3 regions of the Blastococcus sp. KM273129 genome follow, and region 3 is predicted to be linked to each of the others. Evidence: riboswitches for the same ligand, from Rfam matches in the RefSeq annotation. Region 3 holds a riboswitch; each other region holds the start of a gene.
What was found. Region 3 has a riboswitch for cyclic di-AMP ahead of E9565_RS10140 (M23 family metallopeptidase). Riboswitches for the same ligand answer to the same signal wherever they lie in the genome.
Positions count from the first base shown of each region.

Region 1 (5,457 bases), on a different contig from region 3:
GGGCGAGGGCAGCGGGTCCACCAGGGACACCCCCACCCCCACCTGGAAGCTCGCCACCGACGACATGACCGCAGGCTAGGCCGGGGGTACGACACTTCCCGCACGTCAGCGGCGGGGGTTACGTCGGATCGAGGCGACGAGTTCAGACGCAGACCAGTTGCGGAGCCGGCGAGGGCAGAACGCCGGCGATGGTCAGGTCGCCCCGGGGGCGCCCACGGTGCTGCAGGGCGGGGCGCAGGGCGTCAGCGCGCGCGCCGGCTGAACCGGCTGAACAACCGCTTGAGCAGGTTGGCCTTCACGAGTCCCGAGATCAGTCCCACGTCGTCCTCCTCCCTCGGGTGTGGTGCATTGATCGACGTCCGGTACCCGATGGCGAGGGGGTCCATGTGCCGGACGCCTACACTTCCTGGCACGACGGACGAGTCGGCCGGGCGGTCGCGTCGGCGGGGGAGACTCCGTCGCCGAGGAACGTCCGGGCTCCACAGGGCAGGGTGGTCGTTAACGGCGACCCGGGGTGACCCGCGGGACAGTGCCACAGAAAACAGACCGCCGGCGTTCGCGCCGGTAAGGGTGAAACGGTGGTGTAAGAGACCACCAGCACGCCGGGTGACCGGCGTGGCTCGGTAAACCCCACCCGGAGCTAGGTCAAGAAGGAGCGGCGGTCCGCCGCCGCTCCGCGCAGGCGTTCGAGGGCGGCCCGCCCGAGCCTGCGGGTAGACCGCTGGAGCCTGCCGGCAACGGCAGGCCTAGATGGATGACCGCCCATCGGGAGGCCGTGAGGCACCCGTGGACAGAACCCGGCGTACAGGCCGACTCGTCCGTCGCCCTCGCGCGCCGGCGTCCGGGGGCATCACCCGAACGGGTGAAGCGGAGGCGCTGCGCGCACGGCTGGTGACACCGAGTGCCTTTGCGCGGAGGGTCCGCGAAAAGGCCCGATCCGAGCTTCTGGCTCGCCGACGGCCCTGCCTACCGTTTCGATCGTCCGCTGACCGGCGGACCCGGATGGCCGCCCGCCGAACCTGCCCACGGCCGCCCGGCAGCGAACACGACGGGCAGGGCGGGGGACCCACCGTTCGTGGTCCTCCGGGATCTCGGGGTGAAGCCGCGCCTCGCGCGGCCGGGCAGCTCTCGCCCGAACCCGACAGCTAACTCCGCAGGCGGCGAGAGGCTCACCACTCCATGCCCAAGAGCACCCGCACCGTGGGGCGTCACCGGCGCCCCTCCCGCAACCGCACCACGACCGCCGTGGCCTACCCGGCCGTCGTCCTCGCCGCCGCATCGGCCCTCACCATGGGGGCCATCAGCCCCGCGGCCGCGCACACCGGCCAGCACGCGGTCAACCCCGGCGACACCCTCAGCAAGCTCGCGGCCGGCCACGGCACCACGTGGCAGAGCATCTACGACGTCAACCGCGACACCATCGGCGCCGACCCCAACCTGCTCCGTGTCGGGCAGGTGCTCACCATCGGCGGCTCCGGTGCGGCACCGGCGCCGGCGGCGCCCGCGCCCGCCGCAGCCTCCTACACGGTGGTCGCCGGCGACACGCTGGGCAAGATCGCCGCCCGGCACGGCACCACCTGGCAGGACCTGCACGCCCTCAACCTCGGCGTCATCGGTCCGGACGCGAACGTCCTGCGCGTCGGCCAGGTGCTCGCCCTGACCGGCGGCGGGGTCGTTCCCGAGCGGGCCAGCCGGGACGAGCGGCCCGCCCCGGCCCCGGCGCCCGCTCCGGCTCCGGCGCCCGCTCCGGCTCCGGCGCCCGCCCCGGCTCCGGCGCCCGCCCCGGCTCCGGCGGCCACCTCCGCGGCCTACGACCAGTGGGACGCGCACGTCCGCCCGGACGTCCAGGAGATCGCGGAGGTGCACGGCGTCGGGACGGTGCTCACCCGTCCCGGCCACAGCCCCACCGCGGGCCTCGCGGCCGATTTCATGGTCTACAGCGACTCCGCCAAGGGGGACGCCGTCGCCCAGTACGTGATCGACAACGCGGCCCGGCTCGGCGTGGAATACGTGATCTGGGAGCAGCGGATCGCCGGCACGTGGACCGGGTGGGCCTGGCAGGGCATGGAGGACCGCGGCTCGCCCACGGCCAATCACATGGACCACCCGCACGTGACCTTCCTGCCGTAACCAGCGCTGGCACCTCGTGCGCCCCCTGCCCGGCTGCCGGGCAGGGGGCGCACGTGCGTTGGAGCTGGTCGCACGCCGGTCACCCGCGGTCCGCCCGCCGGATGCCGGGGCGTCGTCTTCGCTGGTCAGGGTCGGCCCCACCTGTCCTTCGACCCCAGGAGCACCCCCGTGCCATCCCGCGCCCGGCTTCTCGCCCCGTCGTTCCCGGCCGCCGCCCTGCTGCTCGCCGCCACCGCCGCCCCGGCCGGTGCGGTGCCGCCCCCCGCACCCGCCTTCGCCGAGCTGGCCACCTTCGAGGTGAGCGGTGAGGTCGCCGAGATCCTCGCCGTCACCCCAGACGGCCGGACGCTGCTGTACACCGACTCGGCCACCGCCGAGGTCGGCCTGGTCGACCTGACCCGGCCCGCGGAGCCCCGCGCGATCGGCGCGGTTCCGGTCGACGGCGAGCCGACGTCGGTCACCGTCACCGCGACGGGCGGCACGCGCTCGCCGTCGTCGACACCAGCACCTCGTTGACCGACCCGTCGGGGGAGCTGGCGGTCATCGACCTGCGCACCCGGTCGGTGGTCCGGAGCATCGACCTCGGTGGGCAGCCCGACTCGATCGCGCTCGGCCCCGGCGGTGCCGTGGCCGCGGTCGCGATCGAGAACCAGCGCGACGAGGAGATCGAGGTCGACGGCGTGGAGGGCGGGCTGCCGCAGGCGCCCGCCGGGTTCCTCGCCGTCGTCGACCTGCGCGGCACGCCGGACCGCTGGGCCGTCGACCGGGTCGAGCTGACCGGCCTCGAGGGCGCGGCGTTCCCGGAGGACCCGGAGCCGGAGTACGTGGACATCAACCGCCAGGGCGTGGCGGCGGTGACCCTCCAGGAGAACAACGCCGTCGCCCTCGTCGACCTCCGCACCGGCACCGTGGTCGGCTCCTTCTCCGCGGGGAGCGTGACGCGCACCGACGCCGACACGGCCGACGACGGCACGACCGCCTTCGACGACGCGTTCACCGCACCCCGCGAGCCCGACGCCGTCCAGTGGACACCGGAGGGCAACCTCGTCACCGCCGACGAGGGCGACCTGGCCGAGGAGCCCAGTGGCGGCCGCGGCTGGACGGTCTTCTCCCCGGAGGGCGGGATCGTGAGCACGTCCGGCGGGGCGGCCGAGCGGGCCCTGGCCGACGCCGGCCGCTACCCCGACGGGCGCAGCGACGACAAGGGCGCGGAGTTCGAGGGCGTGGAGGTGGCCGCGCTCCACGGCACGACCTACGCCTTCATCGGCTCGGAGCGGGGACACGCGGTGCTGGTCTACGACCTCGCCGACGAGGCCGCGCCGGAGCTGCTGCAGGTGCTGCCGACGGGGGAGGCGCCCGAGGGCCTGCTGGCCGTCAAGCGCGGGCACCTGCTCCTCACCAGCAACGAGGACGACGGCACCGTCTCGGTGTTCCAGCTGACCCGGGGCTGAGTCTGAGCGGCGGGCCGGGGGACGCGTCCGCGTCCCCCGGCCGGCGTCACTCGGCGACGGCGGTGACGAACGTGCAGATGCCCTCGCCCGACTCCGCGCGCGGCCGCAACCCGATCAGCCACAGCAGCGCCGTCTCGACCCGGTGCGCCACCTTCCGCGCGCCCACGTACCAGGTCGAGCCCCCGCTGGTGACGGTGATGTCGCCGAACCCCGCCGTCCGGATGTGCTCGACGAGCATCCAGTCGGGGAGGATCGAGATGTGGCCGGGCTGGTAGTAGTGGCCCGGCCCGAAGATGAACGGGGCGCCCCGCAGGAACATCTTCAAGCGCGAGTGCGGGTGGCCGACGTTCGGCGTGCTCACCAGCAGCTTGCCGCCCGGCTCGAGCAGCGCCCGCATCGAGCGCAGCACCTTCCGCGGGTTCTCCACGTGCTCGAGCGTCTCGACGCAGACCACCATGTCGAAGGGGCCGCGGGTCGCCTCGGTCCACTGCGGGTCGTCGAGGTCGAGGCGGTGGATCCACTCGTGCGGCGGGTCGAGGTCGGTGGGGACGACGTCGAACCCCGCCTCCATCAGCCGGCACGCCAGCGCGCCGCAGCCGGCGCCCACCTCGAGGATCCGGCCGCCCTCGGGCAGCTGCTGCCGGACCAGCTCGAGCGCGTACTCGTGCACTCCCGGGGCGGCGTGCACGCCGTGGCCCCGGTAGGACCACACCGCCGCGGTGCGATGGGTCGAGCCCTCGTCCACAGTCACGTCCGGAGTGTGGCCCACCGGCGGGCACTCCGCTCGCCGTCGGCACCGCCTGCCCGGGGTCCGGGTCCGGCTGTGCCAGGGTGTGCGCCGTGATCCCCGAGTCCCCGCCCCCCGGCCGGTGACCGCCGCGGCGGTCGCGGTGTCCGGGCTGCTGGGCCTGCTCGCAGGGGCGGTGGCCGACCGGCTCGCCGTGGCCTTCCCCTGGGACGGTGGGGAGCGGGCGCGCCGCCGGGCGCTGCCGTTCCCGCTGACCGAGCTGCTCACGGCCACGCTGTTCGGCCTCGTGGCCTGGCGGCTCGGGGCGGGATGGGCCCTGCCGGCGTTCCTGGCCGCCACCGGCGCGGGCGTGCTCCTGGCGCTCGTCGACCTGCGGCACCGTCTGCTGCCCGACCGCGTGACCGGGCCGGCGTTCGCCACCACGGGAGTCCTGCTCCTCGCCGCCGCGGCGGCGCAGGGGGCCTGGGACCAGCTGCTGCGCGCCGGGCTGGCGGCCGCCGTCCTCTTCTGCGGCTTCCTGGTCATGGCGCTGGTCTCGCCCGCCGGCCTCGGCATGGGCGACGTCAAGCTGGCCGCTCTGATCGGCCTCCCGCTGGGCTGGCTCGGGTGGGACGCGGTGCTGCTGGGTGCGGTCGCGGGCTTCGTCGTGCAGGCCGCGGTGGCGCTGGTGCTGCTCGCGGCCCGGCGGGTCGGCCGGCGGAGCGAGCTGCCGTTCGGGCCGGCGATGCTCGCCGGGGCCGCCCTCGCGGTGGGCTGGGGCGGCGCCCTCCTGGGCTGATCCGCTCACGCAGCGTGAGCTGCCACCCCGGCCCGTCCCCCGGACGGCGGGCCGGGGTCCCTGGATCGGGTGAACGGTGCTCAAGCCTCGGCGTGTTCTTCACGACAACTCCCCGCAGCAGCCGCACAGGCCGGATCAGCCGATCCCGCCGGACGGCCGACACCTCAGGGAGCGCACGTGATCAACGCCTACGCCACCATCGCCAGCCTCGTCGCGGTCGCCCAGGAGCGCCTGCGCCGGGAGGAGAAGGGCGCCACCGCCGTCGAGTACGGCCTCATGGTCGGCCTCATCGCCGTCGTCATCATCGGCGCCGTCACGCTGCTCGGCACCGAGCTGAATGAGCTCTTCAC
Region 1 covers NZ_SSXB01000009.1:69,467-74,923, reverse strand. Annotated here, with positions in the region: gene E9565_RS04470 (hypothetical protein) at 243-386, opposite strand; RNA gene rnpB (RNase P RNA component class A) at 420-821, shown strand; cyclic di-AMP (ydaO/yuaA leader) riboswitch at 1,037-1,172, shown strand; gene E9565_RS04460 (LysM domain-containing protein) at 1,180-2,130, shown strand; gene E9565_RS04455 (hypothetical protein) at 2,299-2,646, shown strand; gene E9565_RS04450 (hypothetical protein) at 2,643-3,581, shown strand; gene E9565_RS04445 (bifunctional 2-polyprenyl-6-hydroxyphenol methylase/3-demethylubiquinol 3-O-methyltransferase UbiG) at 3,628-4,332, opposite strand; gene E9565_RS04440 (A24 family peptidase) at 4,451-5,107, shown strand; gene E9565_RS04435 (Flp family type IVb pilin) at 5,285-5,457, shown strand, end outside.
Region 1: another riboswitch for cyclic di-AMP. It lies ahead of E9565_RS04460 (LysM domain-containing protein); the one in region 3 lies ahead of E9565_RS10140 (M23 family metallopeptidase).

Region 2 (5,457 bases), on a different contig from region 3:
GGGCACGGCATTCGACCGACGCTTCCTGCAGTTGTTGATTCGTCATCACCAGGGTGGTCTGGAGATGGCGGAGTCGGCTGCGGATCGCGCCGAGGAGCAGGCGGTGCGCAGTCTCGCGGGCACGATCGCCAAGACGCAGGCTGCCGAGACCGTCACGATGACGAAGATGCTGAGCGCCCGCGAAGGCGAGCCCTGACCCGAACCCTGAGGCGGGGCCAGGCTCTGCACTCCCTGGTGGGATCGGCGGAGAGCACTTCCTCGGATCGATCTTGGACGATCAGGAGCCTGCTGAAGATGGGTCCTTCCGGCCGCAGCCCCTTCCTATCCTCGGCCTCGCGACAGGCGTCCTGCTGGGCCCTCCTGTTTCGCCGAACCTCGCGCTGCCTGCAGATCGCCCCGCTCGGTCGTGGGCCGACGGTGCCTTTGCTGGTCACCCCGGCCGCCGTTACCTGACCGTGACAAACTATTCGCTGTCGTAGTAGCGTCTCGCCCGGTCCGACCGAGCCCACGCCCCTCGACCGAGGGGCCTCGGCCGGATCCCGCCGAACTGTCGTCGATGACCGTCACGACGGACCGGGGACCCACCATTCCCTCGGGGTGAATCCTGCGCACTGCCCGGTGCCAGGTAGGGCGCCTTCCCGCCCGAACCCGTCAGCTAACTCGGTAGGCGGCGCGAAGGAAACGGAGCTCGTCGCGTTGGCGACCCTGCATGCACAACCTGTCCGCGACGACCTCTCGCCACGTGAGCGACCTGAACCCCTCCGCCGGCGACGCCCTCTTGGCAGGACCATCGCGGGCTCCACGCTGGCTGCCCTGACTAGCGTCGCAATCAGCATTTCGATGACTCCAGCCGTCGCGGCACCGGGTGACGAGGCTGCAGCCGCACGGTCCGACCGTGACGCAGCGGCAGCTGAGGTGCGACGTCTCGAACAGCTGGTCGCCGAGTCGGAGGACGAGCTCTCGCGCTTCACCGTCGAGGCCGAGGCCGCAGCGGACACCTCTCGGCAGGCACAGGAGGAACTCGCCGCCGCACAGGCCGCAGCGTCCGCCGCGGAGGCAGAACTCCAGACCGCCACAGCCGCGGTGGACCAGGCGCGGGCCGGAGTCGCCCGTCTGGGCCGGGAGACCTACATGCGAAGTGATGCCCTGGAGACTGCGGCGGCCTTGCTGGACTCGGCCGGCCCGGCGGAGTTCCTGCAGCGAGCGTCCACCCTCGAGATGCTGACCGACGATCGCGCGGCCGAGCTCACCGAGTTCCGTGCGCTGGAGCGGGAGAAGGCCGAGGCTGGACGTGCTGCACAGACGGCCCTTTCAGAGCGCGACCAGGCGGCGGCCGGAGCGGCTGAGCTCGAGGCCGCCGCGCAGGCGCGGCTGGTTGAAGCCAAGGACGCCTACGACAGCGTCACCTCCGAGCGAGCTGCACTGCAGGGCCGGCTGCAGCAGGCCGAGATCGCACTGCTCGAACTCGAGGGCGCCGCTGACGGACGAGCCGCGTGGGCGGACCGGATCAACACGGAGAACGCGCAGAGAGACGCACAGGCTGCCGCTACAGCGGCGGCGGCTGCCAGTGGTCGCGCAGTGGCTCCCACCACCGGTCGCGTGACCTCCTGCTACGGCTCTCGCTGGGGAACCATGCACTACGGGGTCGACATCGCCGCGCCCATCGGCACGCCGATCTATGCGCCCGAGGCGGGGCGGGTCCTCCAGGCCGGTCCGGCCAGCGGCTTCGGGCTAGCCGTATACGTCCAGCATCCCGACGGCTCGATCACTGTCTACGGGCACATCAACGACTACTTCGTCCAGGCCGGCCAACAGGTTTCGATCGGCCAGCAGATCGCCGAGGTCGGCAACACCGGCCAGTCAACTGGCCCTCACCTGCACTTCGAGGTGCGTACCGGTGGGCTCAACGCCAACCGAGGCAACCCGATCCCCTGGTTGGCGGCGCGCGGGGTCTCTCTCGGCGGAGGATGCTGAGCGATCGGCAATCTCGTCACGGTAGGCATCTCAGGGGCGGAGGGGGCTCATGGGCATACCCGTCCATGAGCCCCCGCTTCTGTGCGGCCGGATCTTTCGCCGGTCCGCTGGCAGCAGCCCCGGGTTGCCTGGAGCGGGCCGGATGCGCGTCGCTGCGTCAGCCCGGAGGCGGGGCGACGGTCGAGCCCGGGACGGTGCCCGGCTGGTTACCTGGTCGCCGCGTGGGCCGCCAGAAGTGGCCCGCCAGCACTACGACTGACAGGACGGCGCTGACGGTCAGCAGCGGCGGGATCAGATGCGTCCACGAATCAATGCTCGCCACGGAGGTGCCAACGCCGACGTACAGCACCGACCACGGCACGAGCCCGACTGCGGTCCCCAACAGGTAGGGGCCGAGCCGGACGCCGCTCAAGCCGGCCGCGTAGCTGACGAAGACGAACGGGGCCACTGGCATGGCCCGCGCAACGAGTACCGAGACGAAGCCTCGTTGGCTCACTGCCCGGTCCAGCCGAGCCAGACGCGCGCCGGCCAAGCGGACTACGGCGTCGCGGCCCAGCCAGCGGCTCAGGACGAAGCCGGCCAGACCACCGAGCATTCCGCCGGTCATCACCACCGCGAGCCCCGCAGGGAAGCCGGCAACGGCACCGACCAGGACGGACAGCGCCGTCCGGGAGATCGGGGTCAACAACGCAACGGCGACCCCGAGGACCACCATGGCCCACCTCACCCCGCCGCCCTCAGATAACCAGGCGCGCATACCTTCGACGCTCGGCAGGTCGACCGATACGGCAACCGCTGTGCCGATCAGCAGGACCACCACCGCGGCAAGGACACGCACCGAGACGCGCCGGGGGAGTGGGCTCATCCCGTCACCCGGATAGGTGGCTGCCCCGTCGTCCGGCTGGAGCGGCGCGCCTTCCCGAGGTGTCGCCTGCGGACCAGTCGCATGAGGGGACCGACCAGCAGGACCAGCGCCATGGCCGCGAGCACCGGTACATCCCCCGTGTACACGGAGTAGAGACTATTACGTCTGGTAGTAGCCGACCGTGGGAGTGCCCCGGCACGGTCAGGTCAACTTCGGTGAGCTCCGACACCAATAGTGCTCCCAGTACTGCACCGACTTGAACTCCACGAAGCATCGCTGCTGAACGACGCTGCGACTCGGCCGGTGAACACTTGGGCGACCCGCATCAGGGTTGGGATCATCTCCTCCGTCGGCAGGTCGTCCCGCCGAACATCGCGAACTCTCCGGATGGCATCTCCGGCAGCCCCAGGCGCCGTCGGTTTGTCTTGGCGGCTTGCTACTACGTGGGCCAGTACCCTGAGATCGGTTCGTGAAGGGGGTGATCGTGCCAGTGCGCAAGCTGTGGATCCTGTTGTTGTTCGCCGGTGTCCTGTCGATGCACGGCGCCCAGTACGTCCTCAACGAGCCGGGGGGCAGGGACAGCGCCACGGCGGGCGCCGACCACTGGATCGGTCACCCATCCGCAGCGTCGACCGCGTTCAGCTCAGATTCTTTGCTCAGCGGTCCGCCCGTGGCCGCCCCCATCGAGCATGTGGCGGCAGTAGCCGGGATTCCGACGCCGGGTGACGCACCAGACCATGGTCTCACTGACCACACGTGGTCCCTGTGTCTCGCGATCCTTCTGGCCGGGATCGTCGCTCTCCGGGCAACGAGTCGACTTCGGCGCGGTGCCTCGTCGGTCCGGTGGGCCGTCGAACGCGGGCGACGACTGTCGATGGGCTGGTTCAGGCCTCCACGACCACCGGAACTTGCGTCGCTGTGTCTTCTGCGGATCTAGGCCGACCGATCTGGACCCCGCCGACCAAGGCGTCGGAGGGATCAAACGGCACGCCTACACCGCAACCAACAGGAGACTGCAATGACCCGCACCACTGCACGACTCGTCCGGCTCACCGGCGGACTCATCGCCGGGACGATCATCCTGACCGGCTGCTCGGACAGCTCCGGTGGCTCCTCCGCCGGCAGCAGCTCGGCGGCGGAGAGTCCTGCGACTGAGGAAGCAAAGTTCAACGATGCTGACGTCGCCTTCGCGCAGGGCATGATCCCGCACCACGAGGGGGCGCTCACCATGTCAGAGGTCGCTGCCGAGCGAGCCACTGATCCCCGGGTCGTCGACTTAGCCGACCGCATCGAGGCCGGGCAGGACCCGGAGATCGATCTGTTGACCGGGTGGCTCGAGGAATGGGGGGAGCCGCTGGAGTCCAATGGCATGGGCGGCATGGACCACGGCTCCGACGACATGGGCGGCATGGACATGAAAGAGATGCCCGCCGCGGGTCCCGAATTCGACCGGATGTGGCTGCAGTCCATGATCGAGCACCACAGGGGTGCTGTGGAGATGGCACAGACCGAGCTCGAAGATGGACGGAACACTGAAGCGCTCGAGCTGGCCCAGCTGATCAGCGAGACGCAGATGCAGGAGATCGCCGAGATGGAGGCCCTTCTCAGCGAGCTCGGCGGCTGACATCCAGCCTGGTGCTGCCGGTCACTGACCGGCAGCACCAGGTGCCTGTCACCCTCCAGCTCCAGCCTCCCAGGGCATCCGTCGGTGAGCCGACGCAGCGGGCTCCGATTGATGTGGTCAGTCAGCGACCGCTCACCTGTGTGATCGGCTCCTCCCGCCGCTGGCTGCCGCAGCTTGTCGCTCGGCCGATGACGACCGTCGACCTGGGGCCGGGACCATTCCCGCCCGTGGGCGTCCGTGGCTTGCGGATCCCTACGGGGCGGCACGGCCTTCTCGATGCCTGCCGGGTGCACTGCCGGCGGAGGGGCCCATCTCCCCACCAGGACAGGCTGCGACGATCCGCCGCCCTCGACCGTTGCCGCTGTCAGAGGCGCACTCCCCTTGCGGTGAGGGTGTGATGGACCAGCCCACTTGACCCCTACGGTCAAGGTGTGAACCCCAACGCCATTCACAGCGTGGAGCTGTCGGGACACGACCTGATGATGCTCAGGGCAGGGCTGAAGGCTTACCTGCAAGCGTTCACACAACACCGCCAGGTCGATGAGGGCGCCACCCACCCTGACGACGAGTGGCGGCGGCTCCAGCGGCAGGTCGGGCACCTCATGTGGCGGCTCGAGGAAGCGGGCGTCGAGACCGGGACCACCGTCGTGCACAGTGATGAAGCCGTGGACCCGGACGGTTAGGCGACCCTTCCGGCAGTCCCCAGTGACCAGCAGAGTCCCCAGGGCGATGAGCAGTGCGCCACCGACCCGCGTGGCGGTGGGCGCGTGCCGGCGGGCGAAGCCGGAGAGGGTCAGGGCGCGGCGGGCGCCGAGGGCGACCAGGACGAAGGGGATACGCAGCACCCGGCGGTAGGCGGCGGCGAGCACGGCGCCTCGGCCCGCGCAGGGCTGGGTGTACGCGAGGATCGAGCTGGCTCGGCTCATCAGCGAAATCCAGACCCGGAGATGCAGCAGCTGCTCACCGAGATCGGCGGCTGATCCATCGCACGTGG
Region 2 covers NZ_SSXB01000045.1:16,629-22,085, reverse strand. Annotated here, with positions in the region: gene E9565_RS13520 (DUF305 domain-containing protein) at 1-196, shown strand, start outside; cyclic di-AMP (ydaO/yuaA leader) riboswitch at 531-684, shown strand; gene E9565_RS13515 (M23 family metallopeptidase) at 916-1,974, shown strand; gene E9565_RS13510 (TVP38/TMEM64 family protein) at 2,132-2,794, opposite strand; gene E9565_RS23585 (DUF6153 family protein) at 3,309-3,776, shown strand; gene E9565_RS13505 (DUF305 domain-containing protein) at 3,858-4,463, shown strand; gene E9565_RS13500 (hypothetical protein) at 4,895-5,146, shown strand.
Region 2: another riboswitch for cyclic di-AMP. It lies ahead of E9565_RS13515 (M23 family metallopeptidase); the one in region 3 lies ahead of E9565_RS10140 (M23 family metallopeptidase).

Region 3 (5,457 bases):
CAGTCGTGGCCGACCTCCCGCGCAGGGCGGGGGACCGGGCCGCGCGGAGGGCGGGGGAGCGGTGACCGAGATCCGGGTCGTGGTGGTGGACGACCACCCCTTCGTGCGGGACGCGCTCACTGACCTGCTGCAGGCAGCCGGTGGCATCTCCGTCGTGGGGCAGTGCGCGGACGGGAGCGAGGTCGCCGATGCCGTCCGGCAGCTGCACCCCGACGTGCTGCTGCTGGACCTGCAGATGCCGGTCGTGGACGGCCTGACCGCGGCGAGCGTGGTCCGCACCTCGCACCCGGAGGTGCGCATCGTGTTCCTCACCGGGGGCCTCAGCTCGGCCAGCGTGCGGCGGGCGCGGGCGATCGACGCGGCCGGCTACCTGCTCAAGGACGACGACCCGGCCGACCTCCCCGGCCACGTCCGGGCGGTCGCCGCCGGCGGCGCGGCGTGGCACCCCCGCGCCGCCGCTCTCCTCCACGACGCGGGACGCGCATGATCTCCGGCACACCCCGGCACACCCCGGCCGGTGGCCGGCGCCGGTCGCGCGGTGGGGCGGGTGGGGCTCGAACCCACGACCCAGGGATTATGAGTCCCATGCTCTGACCAGCTGAGCTACCGCCCCGGACGTACCAGCCTGCCAGACGGGACCCCACCAGCAGCGTCGCGACCCGGTACCCGAGTGGTGGACCGAGAAGGTTCGTTACCACCCTGTGACATCTGCAGGTTTGGCTTGTACCGTCTCTCGCGGCCCACCCGATGCCGCCCCCGACCCGGGGGCTCGGGCGGGCCCCGCCGAACTCCGCGGTCTGACCGCCGCGGGGACCGGGGACCCACGTTCTCTGGGGTGAATCCCGCCTGCGCCTCCACGGGCAGGCAGGTAGGGCACGTTCCGGCCCGAACCCGTCAGCTGACCTGGTAGGCGGACCGAGGAACGGAGACCGTCGCCTTGGCGACCACGCACCACCTGACGGGCGTCCTGCGGCGCCCACGCCGGGCAGCCGGCCGGGCGGCCATCGCCCTCACCGCACTGCTGTCGCTGTCCCTGCTCGGCGCGCCGGCCTCGTCGGCGGCCCCCAGCGCGGCCCAGAGCGAGCACGACCGCGTCGCCGCCGAGGTCCAGGGCCTGGAGCAGCGCGTCCGCGAGGCCGAGGAGCGGCTGCAGCAGATGACGCTGCGGGCCGAGGAGGCCAGCGGTGCCGTCCTCGCCACGCAGGCCGAGCTGGACCGCGCCCGGGAGCACGCCGACGCGATCGCCGCCGAGCTCGCCGCCGTCCGGGAGGCCGTCGGGCGCACCCAGGAGGACGTCGCCACCCTGGGCCGGGAGGCCTACATGGGCAGCGACGAGGCGTTCACCGAGCTCGAGATGGTGCTGCACGCCGAGGGGCCGGGGGAGCTGCTGCAGCAGGCGGCGACGCTGGACCTGCTCGGCGAGGACCGCGCCCGGGTGCTCGAGGAGCTGCGGGTCGCCGAGGCGCGCGAGGCGCGGCTTGACCGGGAGGCCAAGGCCGCCGTCGCCGAGCGCGACGCCGCGGCGGGCAAGGCGCGCGAAGCCCAGGCGGAGGCCGACCGCCTCCTCGGTGAGGCGCAGGCCGAGTTCGACGCCCTCACGGCGGAGAAGGCGGGGCTCGACCAGCAGCTCCGCGACGCCGAGATCCGGCTGCTCGAGGTGAAGGGCGCCGAGGACGCCGCCCGCGCGTACGACGAGGCGCAGGCCGCCGAGCGCGCCGTCATGACGGTGGCCGCCGCCCCGGGTGGCAGCGGCGCCGCGCTCACCCAGGGCCGGGTCACCTCCTGCTACGGCGCGCGCTGGGGCACCATGCACCTCGGCGTCGACATCGCCGCGCCGATCGGCACCCCGATCTACACGCCGGAGCCGGGCGTGGTGCTCCAGGCGGGGCCGGCCAGCGGCTTCGGGCTCGCCGTCGCGATCCAGCACCCCGACGGGGTCATCACCGTCTACGGCCACGTCAACCAGTTCTTCGTGTCGCCGGGCCAGGTGGTCAGCGGCGGGCAGCAGATCGCCGAGGTCGGCAACCGCGGCCAGTCGACCGGGCCGCACCTGCACTTCGAGACCCACCGGGGTGGCCTCTACGCCGACCGGGCCAACCCGGTCCCGTGGCTGGCGCAGCGCGGCATCTCCCTGGGCGGCAGCTGCAGCTGACCCGTCCGGCGCGCGCCCTGGGGCAGGATCAGGGCGTGCGGACGGCGGATCGGACAGGGCTGCGGGCAGCGGCGCTCGGCGCCCTGCTGCTCGGTGGCGGGGCGGCGGCGCTGACGTCGGACCTGCCGTCGGCGGAGCAGCTGCGGGCGGTCGTGGCCGGCGCCGGCGCCGCCGCCTGGCCGGTGCTGGTGGTCGCCGTCGCACTGGTGCTGCTGGCGCCGGTGCCGCGGTCGGTGGTCTCCGCCCTCCTCGGCGGGGTCCTCGGGTTCACCGCGGGGCTGGCGGTGTCCTTCGCCGGCGGGCTGCTGGCCGCCCTCCTCGCGTTCGGGCTCGCCCGCTGGCTGGGGCGGCCGGCGGTCGCCCGGCTGGCCGGTCCGCGCCTGGACCGGCTGGCCGATGGCCGGACGTTCGTCGTGGTGCTGGGGAGCCGGCTGGTGCCGGTCGTGCCCTTCGTCGCCGTCAACTACGGGGCGGGCCTCGCGGGCCTGCGGCCGGCGCCCTTCGCCGCGGCCACCGCCGTGGGGCTGGTCCCCAGCACGGTGGTGCAGGTGGGCGTGGGCGCCTCGGCCGGCGCGCTGCTCGCCCAGCTCGACACCTCCGTCCTCGTCCCTCTCCTCGCGGTCGCGCTCCTCGTGGTCGCGGCCGGAGCCGCGTGGTGGTGCCGGGGGCGGGCGGCGCGCGCGAGGGCCTAACCCCGGCCGAACAGCCGGCCGAGCACCCCGCCGGCGCCGCCGACGGTGCGCGCGGCGAGCTGGAGGATCGGTCCCCCCGGGATGCCCGGCACCTGCTGCACGATCGGTGCCAGCTGCAGCAGGCCGGGCACGTCGTGCACCTTCAGCCTGCGCCGGGCGGCCGCCGGGACGGGGTTGACCCGGCCCGACGCGGCGTCGAGCAGCAGGTCCGCCGCGGCCTCGACGGCCGGCCCCTCGACGACCCCCGCGGGCACCCGGCGCACCTGCCAGCCGCCGCCGGCCGAGGTGAACCCCCACCCGCCGTCCGGGGTGACCAGGCTGACCCGCCCGGGGATGCCGCTCGAGGCGGCCAGCGCGCCCGTGACGTCGGTCAGCGCGGCCAGCCCGGACTGCAGCACGGAGGCCGGTGGCGGCTCCGCGCCGCAGGAGACCAGGTCCATCCCGTGGACGGCGAGCTCGTAGGCCTGCCCGAGGACGACGCTGAGCAGCGGCAGCCGGCCCACGACGGAGACCGCCGGCGCGGTGTCCAGCGCCACGGGCTCGTCGGCCAGGTAGCGGGCGGTCGCGTCACGGTTGCGGCGCAGCCCGGCCAGCACCTCCTCGCGGGAGGCGTCGCGGTGGGCGGCGACGACCCGGGCGTTGACCGCGTCGGGGTCCGGTGGGGTTCCCGTGCCACCGGAGCGCGCCGACGTGACGAGGTCGTGCAGGGCGGCGTGGTCGTCCCAGCAGCCCAGGTGCACGCAGATCTCGCGGGCCCGCCACCCCGGCAGGCGTGAGGGGCGGTCCAGCTCCACCGACGCGGCCTGCGCCAGGAAGACGTCCCACGCCTCCAGCACCATCGGGGCGACGACGTCCCGCCCCGCCTCGGCCATCCCCTGGTGTGCACCCACGCCGCGGCCCTACCCGGTGGGCTCCCCGGGCAGGCATCGCCTCCCGTGCGCGCTGGACGCCTGAGCCTGGCCGTCGACGCCGCGTGGCCCAGGGGCGACGCAGGGTGAGCAGCTGGTCAGCTGGATGCGCTGGTCGCACCCTCCGGCGCCACGCCGCAGCCGGGGCGCCGGTCACACAGCGTCACCGAACCTCGCACGCCGCCTGACCGGTTCCGGATCGATCCGGGCCGGAGCGGCACCCGTCGATCGGGCGGACCTGTGAATACGCTGACACCGCTGGACGTGCCCGGTGACGGATGGTATTGGCCGCTGACCAGCAGCAAGACGCCGGGTGGACGCGGGATCGCCACTTTCGTCCCAGGAGTCGCACCCGGGCTGGCGCGATCGGGTCCCCATCGTGCAAACTTGTCGCGGGAGCCCTGCTCCGCCACTGCCGATGACGGCGCGTCACCGAATCGATGGGTCCGTAGGGGAAGACGAGACCGATCGAGTCGATGGAGGTGCCCGGTGCAGCGACGGTCAACCCAGGGTGTCGTCTTCGTGCACTCGTGCCCGAAGGCGCTCTGCCAGCACGTCGAGTGGGCGCTGGAACGCGTCGTCGGCGCGCCGGTCTCCCTGTCGTGGGCTGAGCAGCCCGCGGCGCACGGTGCCTACCGTGCCGAAGTGGCGTGGACGGGATCGCCCGGCACCGGCGCCAAGCTCGTCGCTGCCCTGCGGGCGTGGCCGATGCTGCGGTTCGAGGTCACCGAGGAGGCCAGCCACGGCAACGACGGCGAGCGCATGTCCTACGTGCCCGGGCACGGGGTCTTCCGCGCGCCCACCAGCGCCAACGGCGACCTCATCGTCACCGAGCAGCAGTTGCGGCACCTGGCCGCCACGGCCACCTCGATCGAGGCGTTCCGCCACGGCGTCGACGAGCTGCTCGGCGCGGCGTGGGACGCCGACCTGGAGGTCTACCGGCACGCCGGCGACGGCAGCCCGGTGACCTGGCTGCACCAGGTGGTCTGAAGGTCACGATCGGGGCACGACACCCCCGCCCCGGCGGTGCGGTCGTCGTAGCCTGGAGCGGGCCGTCCGGGCGCCGTCGGGGAAGCGGCGCCGGGACGGCCTTTCCACGTCAGAGCGGGATGTTGCCGTGGGCCCCGCGACCGTGCGGGGCGGTGGCGAGCGCCTCGACCAGCCGCTGCCGGGTGCGCACCGGCTCCACCACCTCGTCGACGACCCCGATCTGCAGTGCCCGGTTCACCCCGCCGGCGATGCGCTCGTGCTCCTCGGCCAGCTGGGCGTGCAGCGCCTCGCGCTCGCCGGGAGGGGCCGCGGCCAGCTTCTTGCGGTGCAGGATGCCGACGGCCGCCTTGGCGCCCATGACGGCGACCTCGGCGCCGGGCCACGCGAACACCGCGGTCGCGCCCAGCGAGCGCGAGTTCATCGCGATGTAGGCGCCGCCGTAGGACTTGCGGGTCACCAGCGTCACGCGCGGCACCACCGCCTCGGCGAAGGCGTGCAGCAGCTTGGCCCCCCTCCGGACGACGCCGTCCCACTCCTGGCCGACGCCGGGGAGGTAGCCGGGCACGTCGACCAGCACCACCAGGGGGACGCCGAAGGCGTCGCACATCCGCACGAACCGCGCCGCCTTCTCCGCGGACGCCGAGTCCAGGCACCCGCCCAGCCGCAGCGGGTTGTTCGCGATGACGCCGACGGTGCGCCCGGCCAGCCGGCCCAG
Region 3 covers NZ_SSXB01000027.1:30,107-35,563, reverse strand. Annotated here, with positions in the region: gene E9565_RS10150 (response regulator transcription factor) at 62-487, shown strand; tRNA gene E9565_RS10145 (tRNA-Ile) at 540-613, opposite strand; cyclic di-AMP (ydaO/yuaA leader) riboswitch at 782-913, shown strand; gene E9565_RS10140 (M23 family metallopeptidase) at 938-2,152, shown strand; gene E9565_RS10135 (TVP38/TMEM64 family protein) at 2,188-2,844, shown strand; gene E9565_RS10130 (maleylpyruvate isomerase N-terminal domain-containing protein) at 2,841-3,734, opposite strand; gene E9565_RS10125 (DUF3145 domain-containing protein) at 4,242-4,742, shown strand; gene E9565_RS10120 (carboxyl transferase domain-containing protein) at 4,852-5,457, opposite strand, start outside.